Regions from separate parts of the Micromonospora sp. NBC_00421 genome, predicted to be linked through region 1. Evidence: riboswitches for the same ligand, from Rfam matches in the RefSeq annotation. Region 1 holds a riboswitch; each other region holds the start of a gene.

Region 1 (4,418 bases):
CGGCGTACCCGCAGTCGGCCAGCGCGGCCTCGACTGTGGGGCGCAGCCCGAGGGCGTGAGCGGTCTGCACCGCCGCCGGCGCCGGGCTGGTCAGGCAGACGTCGACCGGGCCCAGTGGGCCGCGCCGGTCGGAACCGGCCAGGGCGAGGGCGGCCCGCCGGCCGCCCTCGTCCAGGTCGTCGTCACCCGCGCCGAACACCGCCCGCCGCAGGGCGGCGGTGTGCGCGTGTGCGACCAGCCGCAGGCTGGTCGCGGTCACGCCGGTGTTCCCGCACCGGTCATCGGCTCGCCGGGGTGACAGTCGGAATCCCGCCCGCCCCCGGTCGCCGGTCCAGCCGCCGGCCCTGGCTCATCAGGGCGCTGAACAGCAGGCCGATCGCCGCCCAGAGCACCACCTGGGTACCGAGAGCGGCCAACCGGAAGTTCCACAGCAGAGTCGCGGGGAAGTCGTCCGGCACCTCCTGGAAGGACGGCAGGACGACATACCCGGCACCGGCGACCAGGAGGAAGCCCCCGACGGCCGCGCCGACCCGTTGCCAGACCGGTGCGTCGGGGCGGACCGACCGGTAGCCGAGGGTGCCCGCCCAGACCGCCACCAGACCGAGCACCACCAGGGTCAGGTAGGCGGCGGTGCGTTGGTCGATGGTGTCGGGACTGCCGACCGCCGGGGGGTTGGCCGGATACTTGAGGAACGGCACGAGCACCGCGCCGAGCAGGGCGCCGCCGGCGAGCAGCAGCGCCGACCGGCCGTCGTCCGTGGTCCGCAGGCGACGGCGCAGGAGCGCGTACCCGGTCGCCAGCAGGCCACCCATCGCGGTGCCGAACAGCCCGGTGGCCAGGAACAGGCCGGCCCGCTGGCCGCCCCGGCCCACCAGGGCGTCGGCGTGGTGGTCGTCGGCCACCGGCCCGGTGTGGCTGGCTGCCTCCTCGATCGCGATGGCCGCCTCGATGCGCGGCTCACCGACGAGGTAGCCGAACGCCCCCGCGAGCAGGCCGGCGACGAGACCGGCGAGCAGACCGCGGAGCAGGACGGTGGCGAACGTGGGTGGATTGTGGGTGGGGTTCAGTGGCACGGGACACCGAGCAGGTGCCGGCCGTCGTGCATGAGCTCGTGCAGGTACATGCCACTGCGCGAGACCGCGCCCTGGTCGAACGCGACCAGATAGGTGAGCAGCAGGAGTACGCCGACGACGGCCAGTGCCGCCCAGTACACGCGGGTCGACCCGACGGGGTGCACCAGCGGCTGGGCGGGAGTGGAACTCGACATGGGACACGAACCTTCCCGGGGATGACGCGTCCCCATCGCAAGGCTGCGGACGACCGAGCGTCCTGGCTCGCGGACCCGTCGACGACGGGGACCGCTCACAGTGGCGCGACCGCGCCGGATTCTCACCGGCTTACCTCGCGACGCCGCAGATTTGGATCGACCGTAGCGGCGTGACCCCCGAGCGGTCAATCGTCATCCCGCCGAATGTGAGCAACCGGGGCGGGGACCGGCGCTGCGCGAGTCGACCGCCCCGTCCGACGCCGAGCGGGCGGCCGGACGGGGCGGTCGGTCATCGACCGGCTGGTGCGGGTGAGGTGGGGACGGTGCTGGTACGGCGTCGTCGGCCCACCGCCCCCAGGACGACGTCGACGAGGAGGAAGACGAGCAGGGTGAGCCCGATCAGCGGCAGCGCCCAGCCGACCGCCACGACCAGTGGTGTGCCGACGATCAGGACGCCGCGCGGAAGGCCGCGTACGCCGCCGCGGGCCGGTGGGGTGCCGGTGAGGGCGCGGCGGTCGGCGCGGGTGGGCCGGCGTTGCCACCACATGCGGTAGCCCCAGACGATGACGCAGAGCAGCCCGAGGGCCAGCGCGGCGAGCAGGATCTGGTTGAGCGGTCCGAAGAGCACCCCCATGTGCGCCTGGATGCCGAGACCACTGAGCTTGGCCAGCAGTGGCCAGTCGGCGAAGTCGCTGCGGGCGGTGACCGTGGCCGTGGTGGGGTCGACGGCGACCCGGTCCTTCGCGACCGGCCAGACGTTGTCGACCTGCGTGACGGTCCAGGCCGAGCCCGGTTCCGGCGCCGGGGCGATCTCGACCGGGCCGGTCAGACCGGCCGTACGGGCGGCGGTCAGGACCCGGTCGAAGGCGGCCGATTCGACCACCCCACCCGCTCCGGCCGCCTCGTGGTGACCACCACCGGTGTCGGCCGGGGCGGTGGGCGCGGCGGTGAGGGCGGTGGAGATCTGCGGGGCGCGGGCGTCGAGCGCGTCGAGGCCGGCACCGAAGTTGGCCCCGGCGTACCGGGACCAGGTCAGCCCGGTCGCGGAGAGGAACAGCAGGCCGACGGTGAGCCAGACGCCGACGGTGGCGTGCCAGCCCCGGGTCCGCCGTACCCCTCTGGCGGTGGACAGATCCGGCACGAGCAGGTGCCGGACGGTGGCCCGGGAGGCGCGGCGGCGACGCCACCACAGTACGACCCCGCCGAGCGCGATGACCCACAGCCAGCTCGCGGCCAGCTCCGAGTAGTGCCGGCCCACCACCCCCAGATGCAGGTTGCGGTGCAGGTCGTCCAGCCAGGTGGTGGCCGGCGTGGACCCGAACCAGGTGGTCAACTGCCCCTGCACCCGGCCCGTGAACGGGTCGACGTATACGGTGTGCTGCTTCTCGCCCAGCTCCGGCGCCGAGAACACCACCCGGGTGGTCCGGTCGTCCGCACCGGGCTGCACCGCGGCGACGCTGCCGTAGGGGTGCGCGTTGCGTGCTGCCCCGACCTGGTCGGCCACCGGCAGCCGACGCTCACCCACCTGGGCCACCGTCAACCGGTCGCCGTAGAGCATCCCGTCCACCTGCGGAGCCACCGTGTAGGCGAGTCCGGTCAGCGCGGCGACCACCAGGAACGGCGCGACCAGCACACCGGCGTAGAAGTGCAACCGCAGCAGCAGCGCACCGAACGGGGAGGTACCTCGGGCCGACCGGGCGGGTGGGTCGGCGGTGGTGGCGGCGGGCTCCGGCGTCGACGGGCCGGACAACTCGGTGACAGACATGTTCTTCCGATCGGAATTGTCGGGATACACCCGGTGGTCGTTCCCCGTGCATGCGTGCGGGTCGGCCGGGTCCGTGGTGTCGGCCTCGCCCGGAGAGGTAGTCGGCGCGAGCGCCGCCATGGTTCCCGGGAATGTCCGGACGGGACGGGTCCGTCGAGGGTCCGGTGCCTGGTGGCGGCCCGTGCCGTCGCGGCTGTCGACATCGGAGGGTCCGGTCCCGGCGTACGGGTGGACGCCTGACCTCAGCGGCGAAGCGGGCGGCGTCGCCACCACACCAGGCCCGCGACCACCGCCAGGACGACCACCGCGCTGCCGGCGACGGCGGTGCCCGGACCACCACCGGTGTCCCCGGCCGCGGCGGTGACCGGGCCGCCCGACGCCGTCGGGGGAGCGGCCGTCGGCGCGGCACGGCCGGCGGGGTCGGCCACGGTGAACGGGTACGACCCCTGCACCGGATGCCCGTCGGCGGAGACCACCCGGTAGGCGACGGTGTACGTCCCGTTGGGCAGTGGGTCGGTCACCTGGACGGTGCTCTTCGTTCCGGTGACCACCGGATCGCCGGTGGGGACCCGCCGTTTCGTCCCGTCGGTGAGCACGATGGTGGTGAAGGTCGGGTCCAGCCGTGCCATGAATTCCAGCGTGATCTCGGCCGGCGCGCTCGGCAGCGTCGCCTCCCGGGCCGGGGAGGCCGAGCGGAGGCTGTTGTGCGCCCACGCCGGCGTTGCGGCGACGAGCAGCGCCAGCACGGCGGCCGACAGCGCGGCGGCGAACCGGACGACGGCGGGGCGGATCGGCGTGGTGATCATGATGCTCCGGGTGGGCTGGTTCATCCGAGCACCTGTTGGCCGATCCAGCCGTCGGGTGGGCAGCCGGGTGGGATGGCGAAGACGGCGGAGCCGATCGGGGTGGTCCACTCGTTGAGCAGGTCCCGGTCGGCGAGCCGGCGTTGGATTGGCAGGAACTGGTTGGTGATGTCGGCCTGGTAGGCGGCGAAGATCAGTCCACTGTCGGCGTGCCCCTGCGGGGTGGGGGTGCCGTCGTAGTTGTAGGGGCGGCGCAGGATCCTCAGCCGGTCGTCGGTGACGTGGGCCCGGGTGAGGTGGGAGAAGTCGGGGATGACGGTGAGACCGTCCTCGCCGACGGCGGCGAAGTCGGGTTCGTCGTGTTCGTCGGTGCCGGTGAGCGGGGCCCCGGTGTCGAGGCGGCGGCCGATGGCCAGCTCCCGGTCGGTGCGGCCGAGCAGGTCCCAGGTCTCCAGGTTCATCCGGATCCGGCGTACCACCAGGGTGGTGCTGTCCTTGAGCCAGGCCGGGCCGTCGGGCACCCAGACGGCGGTGTCCAACGGGGTGCCGGGGCGGGGGTTGGCGGTGCCGTCGAGTTGGCCGA
Region 2 (4,418 bases), 1.2 Mb from region 1:
GACCGCAGCCATGCTAGTGCGCCCCGACGTCAGAGACAGCTGACGCCTGTCAGTTCCTCGGCCGCCGTCCAGAGCCGACGGCCGACGGCGGGATCGGCGGCCTCCCGGCTGAGCCGGGCCTCGGCGACCGGTCCCCATGTCTCCCCGAGCCGGGACGGACCGAAGAACTGGCCGCCCCGTACCCCGGGGTCGGTGGCGGCACGCAACTGCGGCAGCGCGCCCCGCTCCACCGGCTGGGTGGCCAGCAGGCCGAGCCACGCGATCACCCGGCCCCGCCGGCCCCGGTGTTCCCACGCCCGGGGAGTCAGGTTGGTGCGGGTGACGCCGGGGTGGGCCAGCGTGCTGAGGACAGGTGATCCGGTGGCGCGCAGTCGGCGGTCCAGCTCGACACCGAAGACGGTGGTGGCGAGCTTGGACCGGCCGTAGGCGGCGGCGGCCCGGTAGCCACGTTCGAACATCAGGTCGGCGAAGTCCAGGTGTGCGCTCCGGTGGGTGATCGAGCTGAGACTCACCACCCGGGCCGCCCGCGCCGCCGCCAGGTTGCCGAGCAGCAGGCCGGTCAGCGCGAAGTGGCCCAGCAGGTTGGTGCCGAGGTGCGCCTCGAAGCCGTCGGGCGTGGTGCGGCGCGGGCCGAGCAGCACCGCACCGGCGTTGTTGACCAGCAGGTCGAGCACCGGATGATCGACTGTCAGCTTCGCCGCGAACGCCCGTACCGAGGCGAGGGAGGCCAGGTCCAGCTCGCGTACCTCGACGTCGCCGTCCATCCGGCGGGCGGCCTGCTCCCCGGCGGCGGTGTTGCGGACGGCGAGCACGACGTGCGCGCCGTGGCGGGCCAGTGCGGTGGCGGTGACCAGGCCGAGGCCCGAGTTCGCGCCGGTCACGACGGCGGTACGGCCGTGCTGGTCGGGGATGTGGGCGGCGGTCCATCCGGTCATCTGCTGCTCCTGGGAGATCGGGGTGGAGCGACGACGTTAGGAGCAATCCGGGCCGGATCGGTCGTTCCCGGTTGCCCAGGTCTGCCGGACCTACCTTCACCCGTCCGGGCCGCGACACACTTGCGGCATGACCCATCCGTACGCCCGCGAACTCGGCGATTTCCTGCGCGCCCGGCGCGGCCGGCTGCACCCCCGCGACGTCGGCCTGGAGCCGGGCGGCCGACGTAAGGTCACCGGGTTGCGGCGTGAGGAACTGGCCCTGCTGTCCGGGTTGAGCACCGACTACTACCAGCGGATGGAGCAGGGCCGCGAGGTCCGCCCGTCCGACGACGTGTTGGACGCGCTCGCCGGCGCGCTCGGCCTCGACGACGAGGAACGCCGGCACCTGTTCACCCTGGCCCGCGCCGCCCGCCGGCCGGTGCCCGTCCGGGTGGACCCCGGCCCGGAGCGGGTGCCGGAGAGCACCCGACGGCTGCTGCTGGTGCTGGACACCCCGGCGGTCGTGCTCGGCCGACACCTCGACCTGCTCGCCTGGAACCCGTGGGCGACGGCGCTGCTCGGCGACCCGGAGGGCTACCCGCCCGACCGGCTCAACATGCTCCTGCTGATGTTCGACGACCCGACGACCGCGTCGCGGCGCTGCGCGGCGTGGGAACAGCAGGCCATGGACTACATCGGCATGATGCGTGCCGCCGTCGCCACGGACCCCACCCACCCCCGGGCCACCGCGATCGTCGGCGAGCTGAGCATCCGCAGCGCCGAGTTCCGACGGCTGTGGGCCCGGCACGACGTGCGCGCTTCGGTCAGCGGCACCAAGACCTTCGAGGTCCCCGAGGTCGGTGACATCGTCCTGGACTGGGACACCTACCCGCTGCCCGGCAACCCCGGCCCGGTCATGCTGGTCTTCACCGCCGCGCCGGGCAGCCCCGACGCCGACCGGCTACGGCTGCTGGCGTCACTGCGCGCGACCGGCCGGGCGGGTGAGAGTGATCCGACACGCCGACGCGACATCTAGTGTTGCTTCTCCCCAGGGGACGCCATATATGGTGTCCCACGCAGCTGGTTCGACCGGGCCTGAACGGCCCGGTCGAGGCAACAGGGAACCCGGTGTAAATCCGGGACTGCCCCGCAGCGGTGAGTGGGAACGACCGCCGTCATCGAGCACTGGGCCGCGAGGTCTGGGAAGCGACGGCCAGTAGGCGACCGGTGGAACCCGGTCAGGCCCGCGAGTCCGAAGACCTGCCAGTGCGCCGTGCGCTGCTGCGTGCGGCGGTCGGAGGTCGCGCGGGACGACCGACGCCAGCAACCGGGCCGGCCGCCGCGCCGCGCCCGTTGGCGTTCTCCCGCGTCCGAGGGCCATCGGTGACAGCGAGGAGAGGTCATGACGAACGTAGCGGAGAGCCCCCCGTCCGAGGCCGACGGCGCGGAGCCACGCCGGCCGGCGATGCGGGTACGCAAGCGCAACGGCGACACCGAGCCGGTGGACGTCAACAAGATCGTCAAGGCGGTCGAGCGGTGGGCCGCCGACCTGGACGAGGTGGACCCGCTGCGGGTGGCGACCAAGACGATAAGCGGCCTCTACGACGGGGCGACCACTGCCGAGCTGGACAAGCTGTCGATCCAGACGGCGGCGGAGCTGATCGGCACCGAACCGCAGTACTCCCGGCTGGCGGCCCGGCTGCTGGCCGGCTACGTGGAGCAGGAGGTCCGCGGGCAGGCGGTGGCGAGCTTCAGCCAGTCCATCCGGTACGCCCACGGCCTCGGCCTGATCTCCGACGACACCGCCGCGTTCGTGGCCCGCAACGCCCGCACCCTCGACGACGCGGTCGACCCGGCGGGTGACCTGCGGTTCGAGTACTTCGGACTGCGCACGGTCGCCGACCGGTACCTGCTGCGGCACCCCGAGTCGCGGCTGGTGGTGGAGACCCCGCAGTACTGGCTGCTGCGGGTGGCCTGCGGGCTGTCCACCACGCCCGACGAGGCGGTCGGGTTCTACCGGTTGATGTCGTCGCTTGCCTACCTGCCGAGTTCCCCCACGTTGTTCAACTCCGGCACCCGGCACACGCAGATGTCGTCGTGTTTCCTGGTCGACTCGCCCCGCGACGAGCTCGACTCGATCTACGAGCGCTACCACCAGGTGGCGAAGCTGTCCAAGTTCTCCGGCGGCATCGGCATCTCCTGGTCGCGGGTACGTGGCCGGGGCGCGTTGATCCGGGGCACCAACGGCCGGTCGAACGGGATCGTGCCGTTCCTCAAGACCCTCGACGCCGGGGTGGCGGCGGTCAACCAGGGCGGCCGGCGCAAGGGGGCCGCCTGCGTCTATCTGGAGCCGTGGCATCCGGACGTCGAGGAGTTCCTGGAGCTGCGGGACAACACCGGCGAAGAGGCCCGGCGTACCCACAATCTCAACCTGGCCAACTGGATTCCGGACGAGTTCATGCGCCGGGTCGAAGCCGACGCCGACTGGTCGTTGATCGACCCGTCGGACGCCCCGGAGCTGCCCGACCTGTACGGCGAGGAGTTCGACGCCGCGTACCGGGTCGCGGAGAAGAAGGCCATCCGGACGGTCAGGGCCCGGGACCTGTACGGGCGGATGATGCGCACCCTGGCGCAGACCGGCAACGGGTGGATGACGTTCAAGGACGCGGCCAACCGGCTGTCCAACCAGACCGGCGCCCCGGGCAACACGATCCACCTGTCCAACCTGTGCACCGAGATCCTCGAGGTGAACAGCGACACCGAGACGGCGGTCTGCAATCTCGGGTCGGTCAACCTCGGCGCGCACCTGGCCGGGGACGGCGTCGACTGGGAGAAGCTGCGCGCCACGGTGCGTACGGCTGTGGTGTTCCTGGACCGGGTGATCGACATCAACTACTACCCGGCCGCGCAGGCGGCGGCGTCGAACCCGCGCTGGCGACCGGTCGGGCTGGGGCTGATGGGCCTGCAGGACGCGTTCTTCGCGCTGCGCCTGCCGTTCGACTCGGTCGAGGCCAGGGAGCTGTCCACCCGGGTGCAGGAGGAGATCTTCCTGACCGCGTTGGAGACGTCGACCGGCCTCGCCGAACGGTTCGGCACGCACCCGGCATACCACGAGACCCGGGCGGCCCGGGGTGACCTGCACCCGGACCTGTGGGGGGTCGAACCCACCCAGGTCGCGCGGTGGGCCGCGCTGCGTGCCCGGATCGCGGCGCACGGGCTGCGCAACTCGCTGCTCGTCGCGATCGCCCCGACCGCCACCATCGCGTCGATCGCCGGCTGCTACGAGTGCATCGAACCGCAGGTGTCCAACCTGTTCAAGCGCGAGACCATGTCCGGCGAGTTCCTCCAGATCAACACCTACCTGGTGCGGGAGCTGAAGGCGCGCGGGCTGTGGACGCCGGAGATCCGCGACCAGATCAAGCGGGCCGAGGGGTCGGTGCAGGGGATCGTCGACCTGCCCGCCGAGGTGCGGGAGCTGTTCCGCACCGCGTGGGAGCTGCCGCA
Region 3 (4,418 bases), 740 kb from region 1:
GCTCCAGCGCGGCCCGGTCGGCGGGTTCGAGCGCCGCCTCGACGCGCGGCTCGGAGAGCCAGCGGAGCAACCGGCGCTCGGCGAAGAATGCGAAGCCGTCGTCGGCCCACGCATTCATCTGCCGACGGCGACCCAACCAGTTGTCGCGGTGCCATCCGAAGCGGGGATGGATGGTGCTCGTGTGCGCCTGGGCGAGCGCGTGGGCGAACTGCTCCCAGAAAGCTACCTCGCTTGGTCTCGGCTGTAGCAGCGACAGCACGAGCAACTCGTGGTTCGCCACGATCACCTCGGGTGTCGCCAGTCCTCCGCGCTCCCGCAGGGCCGCCAGCCCTTCGGCCTCCGCGACAAAGGCGTCACCGTCGCCGTCGGGCGCTTCGGCGAAGGCTTTGACGAAGACCGACGGCGCGTCCCTGCGGTGGGCTATTCCGGCGAGCGCGGCAAGTCCACCGCTGACCGGCGTGATGGTGACGATGTCGCGGATCCCCGTCCGCGACAACCGCTCCGCCAGCGGATCTGTCAGGAACATCGGCAGTGGTCTCCTCCGGTCGGGGGCGTGCCGGGATCTTCCGGAGTCACGGTGACCATCCCAGCACATCCGCGTTAGGACAGGCCCTTCCGGAACCTTCCGACGCACCGCAGTAGGCGGCGATGACGCCCGCCCGGGTGAGCCGTTGGTGTCGGTCGGCGTTGGGGCGGCGGTGGCCAAGGCCGTCGGCTCGGGTTGGCGGGTCGACCCGGACGGCCGTCCGTTGTGTGCACCCGCGCGGGCGGAACGGCAGGCCGGTGAACGGTTCGCGCCCGGCGTGGTCGTGCAGACCCTACGCCGGGGGTGCTCTCCATCGAACTCGTCAACTGGTAGTCCGGGGGTCAGACCGCCGCGGAGGTGGGCTGGTGCCACTCGGGCTGGCGCACGCCAACGTCGACGAGCGGTTCATCGCGGAGTCCGTCCGCTTCGATGTCGGCCGCGTCCCGAACCGGCATCTGGCCTTCGGCCACGGGCGGCACTTCTGCGCGGGCGCGCCGCTGGCCCGGCTGGAACTCCAGCACTCTTCGTGTGTGCCGGTGACCTGGCAGCTCAGGGTGGCGGGATGTTGACCAGGCGGCGCAGCAGGTCGATGAACTGGGCGCGTTCGGCCACCGTGAACCGGTCGAGCAGGTCGTTCTGAGCGCCGTCGACAAGCGTGTCCATCTCCCGCATCCGGGCGGTTCCGGCGTCGGTGATGTGAACGACGTTGCGGCGCCGGTCCACCGGGTCGGGTTCCCGGCGGAGCAGGCCGTCGGCCTCCATCCCGTTCAGGGTGGTGACAGCGTCGCCCCGGTCGATGCCCAGCCGGCGGCACAGCTCTGCCTGGCTGATCCCGCCGAACTCGTCGAGCGCGGCGGGGATGCCGTACCGCATCCGGTCGCCGGGGCGATCCAGGTGCGTCCCGACGACCCGGTTCGCGCGGGCTGCCCCGTGGTGGAGCAGCCAGGAGGTCAGCCGCTGGAGCCGAGCCGGTGGTGCCCCCGGCTGCAGGGCCGGTTCGTGAGCGAGCGGATGGGTCGGGTGATCGCCGTGTCCAGTGTGCCGTCCATCCTGGCCCCGGCCTTCGGCCGGCGGGATCCGGGCCGTCGAGCACCTGCGGCTGGTGATGGCGGAGTTGCACGTCGCCGGCCTGGGTCAGCGGCACGCTGACCACGGTGGACCGGCCGGGCGACAGCGGCAACAGTGGACCTGCAAGATCATCGCGGGCTGCGGCCGCCGCGTGCGGGGGGCGTCGCCGACCTGTGCCGCTGACGCGAGTTGGCATCCTCGACGGCATGATCGTGCGAGGTGCCCCGCGTGCGCGGGGAGAATCGGGAAGCCGGTGTGAATCCGACACGGGCCCGCTGCGGTGACCGGGGAGCGACCGTCCATGCGCGAGGAGCGCAGCCACTGGCCATAAGGCCGGGAAGGCGGACGGGCTGGCGTTGATCCGGGAGTCCGAAGACCGGCCTCGCGTCGACCGCCCACCCCTCCGGGCTGGGCCGAGCGCAGCGGGAGCCTGCCTGTGGCACTCTACGACGCCATCCACCGCCGCCGGGACGTCCGGGCCCAGTTCACCGGGGCGCCGGTGCCGGCCGACACCCTGCACCGGATTCTCGACGCCGCGCATGCCGCGCCCGGCGTCGGCTACTCGCAGCCGTGGGACTCCGTCCTGGTCCGGGACCCCGACCTCCGCCGCCGGTGCCACCGGCACGTACAGGCCGGGCGGGCCACGTTCGCCGCCACCCTGGACGGTCCGCGCCGGCACGTTCGATCACCGGCAGCTCCCAACCCGCCCGCGGCGGAGGGGACCGCGACGCCGGCCAGACGCAGCATCCGGTCGGCGATCGGGCGCAGCACCTCCAACTCGTGCCGGGTCAGTCCCACCTGGTCCGGCGTGCCCTCGGCGGGGCGGATGCACGCCGCGTGCCTGCCGACGAGCTGCCGGGTCACCTCGGGCGACGCCCAGAACCTCGATGGTCATCGGCCGTCCGGTGTCACGTCAGCAGTGGTAGCGCCTGTTGGCGGACATCGACGTAGCGCGCGTACACCTCGGGGGTGCCGGCGGCGGTGACCTCCTCGGCCGCGACCGGCCACGGCGGCGGCTCGGCGTCGCCGGACAGCGCCCAGGCCGCCTGCCGCGCCGAGCCGAGCGCCACGTACTCGGCAGCGCGCGGCACGGCCACCGGTACGCCGAACAACGCCGGCGCGACCGCCCGCACCGCGCGGGACCGGGCCGCGCCGCCGATCAGCAACACCCGGTCGACCGGGACGTCCTGGGCACGGAGCGCGTGGAGGGCGTCGGCGATACCGCCGAGCATGCCCTCCACGGCGGCCCGCGCCAGGTTCGCCGCCGACGCGTTCGCCCGGGTCAGGCCGGCGAGCAGACCGCGCGCGTCGGGCAGATTGGGGGTGCGTTCCCCATCCAGGTACGGCAGCAGGGTCAGCCCGCCCGCGCCAGGTTGCGCCGAGAGCGCCAGCTCGTCCAACTCGGCCAGTGACCGGCCCAGCAGGTCGGCGACCGTGACCAGCACCCGGGCCGCGTTGAGCGTGCACACCAGTGGCAGGAACCGGCCGGTCGCGTCGGCGTACCCGGCCACCAGCCCGCTCGCGTCGGCGGTCGGCACGTCACTGAGCCCGTACACGCATCCCGAGGTGCCCAGCGAGACCACCACGTCACCCGGCCGCAGGCCGACGCCGAGCGCCCCGCCCATCGTGTCACCGGTGCCGGCCGAGAGCAGCGCGCCCGAGGTGGTCTCCCCGACCACCTCGGCCGGTCCGGCGATCCGGGGGAGTGCCACGTCCCGACCGAAGGCGAGCCGCACCAGGTCCTGCCGGTACGCGCCGGCGGCCGGTGACCAGTAGCCGGTGCCGGACGCCTCACCCCGGTCGGTCGTCGGTTCTCCGCGGTCCGCGCGCAGCCGGTGGGTGAGCCAGTCGTGGGGTAGCAGCACCATGCTGGTGCGGGCCGCGAGCTCGGGCTCGGCACGGGAGAACCAGCGCAGCTTGGTGACCGTGAAGCTGGCCACCGGCACCAGCCCGACCGCGTCGGCCCACGCCTTCGGGCCGCCGAACTCGTCGGTCAGGTCGACGGCGGCGCGTGCCGAGCGGGTGTCGTTCCAGAGAATGGCGGGACGCAGCACCTCGCCGGCATCGTCGAGGCAGACCATGCCCTGCTGCTGTCCGCCGACGCCGATCGCGGCCACACCGTCCAGAAGACCGGCGCTGGCCTGCTCGTACGCGGCCCACCACAACCGTGGCTCGATCTCGGTGCCATCGGGGTGCGGGGCGCGGCCCGCGCGGAGCACCTCGCCGGTCTCCGCGTCGCAGACCACGACCTTGGTCGACTGGGTCGACGAATCGACCCCGGCAACGAGGGTCCTCGCGCCACCCATGGCGATGCCTCCGTAGCTCGGTGGGACCCGAGCCTACGTCCAGCGACCGGATTTGTTCAATGGACTTACAAAATTCGACGTCGTGGCAGCGGTGCCGTGGCCTCACCCGGCCCCACGGGTTACGGGTGCGAGCGCGCCTCGTCGCGCCGACGACCCCGCGCTCCACCCCCTGACTCGCCCGACGAGCGGTCAGCTCACTCAGCGCCCATGGTGATGCGCAGGAACTCCTCTGCGACGGCCATCGGCGTCTGGGTAGCCACCTGCCGGGGTGCCTGCTGCGACGCCTGATGGTATGCATCCCGGTCCGCCAGCAGATCCGCCGTCGCACGCCAGAGCCGGGCGGGCCCGCTGTCCAAGTCGATCATCTCAAGAGCCGTGCCGGTAAGCGCGGGAAGATGTCCGAAGCCGCCGACCACATTCAAACTCACGATCCGTCCGGCCTCGCCGACCAGCACAGGAAGATGCCCGAAGCCGTAACCGACGACCGGCGTACCCATCGACAGCGCCTCGGCCGCAAC

Evidence for each region. Region 1 has a riboswitch for cobalamin ahead of OHQ87_RS07900 (CbtB domain-containing protein). Riboswitches for the same ligand answer to the same signal wherever they lie in the genome.
Region 2: linked by a shared signal. The riboswitch ahead of OHQ87_RS12875 (ribonucleoside-diphosphate reductase subunit alpha) and the one ahead of OHQ87_RS07900 (CbtB domain-containing protein) in region 1 are both predicted to bind cobalamin.
Region 3: linked by a shared signal. The riboswitch ahead of OHQ87_RS05125 (nitroreductase family protein) and the one ahead of OHQ87_RS07900 (CbtB domain-containing protein) in region 1 are both predicted to bind cobalamin.

Annotation. Positions count from the first base shown of each region.
Region 1 is NZ_CP107929.1:1,820,086-1,824,503, forward strand. It holds gene OHQ87_RS07890 (histidine phosphatase family protein) at 1-259, opposite strand, end outside; gene OHQ87_RS07895 (CbtA family protein) at 279-1,073, opposite strand; gene OHQ87_RS07900 (CbtB domain-containing protein) at 1,064-1,267, opposite strand; cobalamin riboswitch at 1,302-1,443, opposite strand; gene OHQ87_RS07905 (PepSY-associated TM helix domain-containing protein) at 1,557-3,032, opposite strand; gene OHQ87_RS07910 (copper resistance CopC family protein) at 3,275-3,838, opposite strand; gene OHQ87_RS07915 (Dyp-type peroxidase) at 3,859-4,418, opposite strand, start outside.
Region 2 is NZ_CP107929.1:2,985,014-2,989,431, forward strand. It holds gene OHQ87_RS12865 (oxidoreductase) at 30-935, opposite strand; gene OHQ87_RS12870 (helix-turn-helix transcriptional regulator) at 1,063-1,950, shown strand; cobalamin riboswitch at 1,977-2,197, shown strand; gene OHQ87_RS12875 (ribonucleoside-diphosphate reductase subunit alpha) at 2,317-4,418, shown strand, end outside.
Region 3 is NZ_CP107929.1:1,075,488-1,079,905, forward strand. It holds gene OHQ87_RS05110 (fructosamine kinase family protein) at 1-526, opposite strand, end outside; gene OHQ87_RS05115 (cytochrome P450) at 892-1,095, shown strand; gene OHQ87_RS05120 (MarR family winged helix-turn-helix transcriptional regulator) at 1,076-1,399, opposite strand; cobalamin riboswitch at 1,795-1,993, shown strand; partial or broken gene OHQ87_RS05125 (nitroreductase family protein) at 2,031-2,261, shown strand; partial or broken gene OHQ87_RS05130 (DNA-binding response regulator) at 2,345-2,467, opposite strand; gene xylB (xylulokinase) at 2,503-3,900, opposite strand; gene OHQ87_RS05140 (glycosyltransferase family 4 protein) at 4,095-4,418, opposite strand, start outside.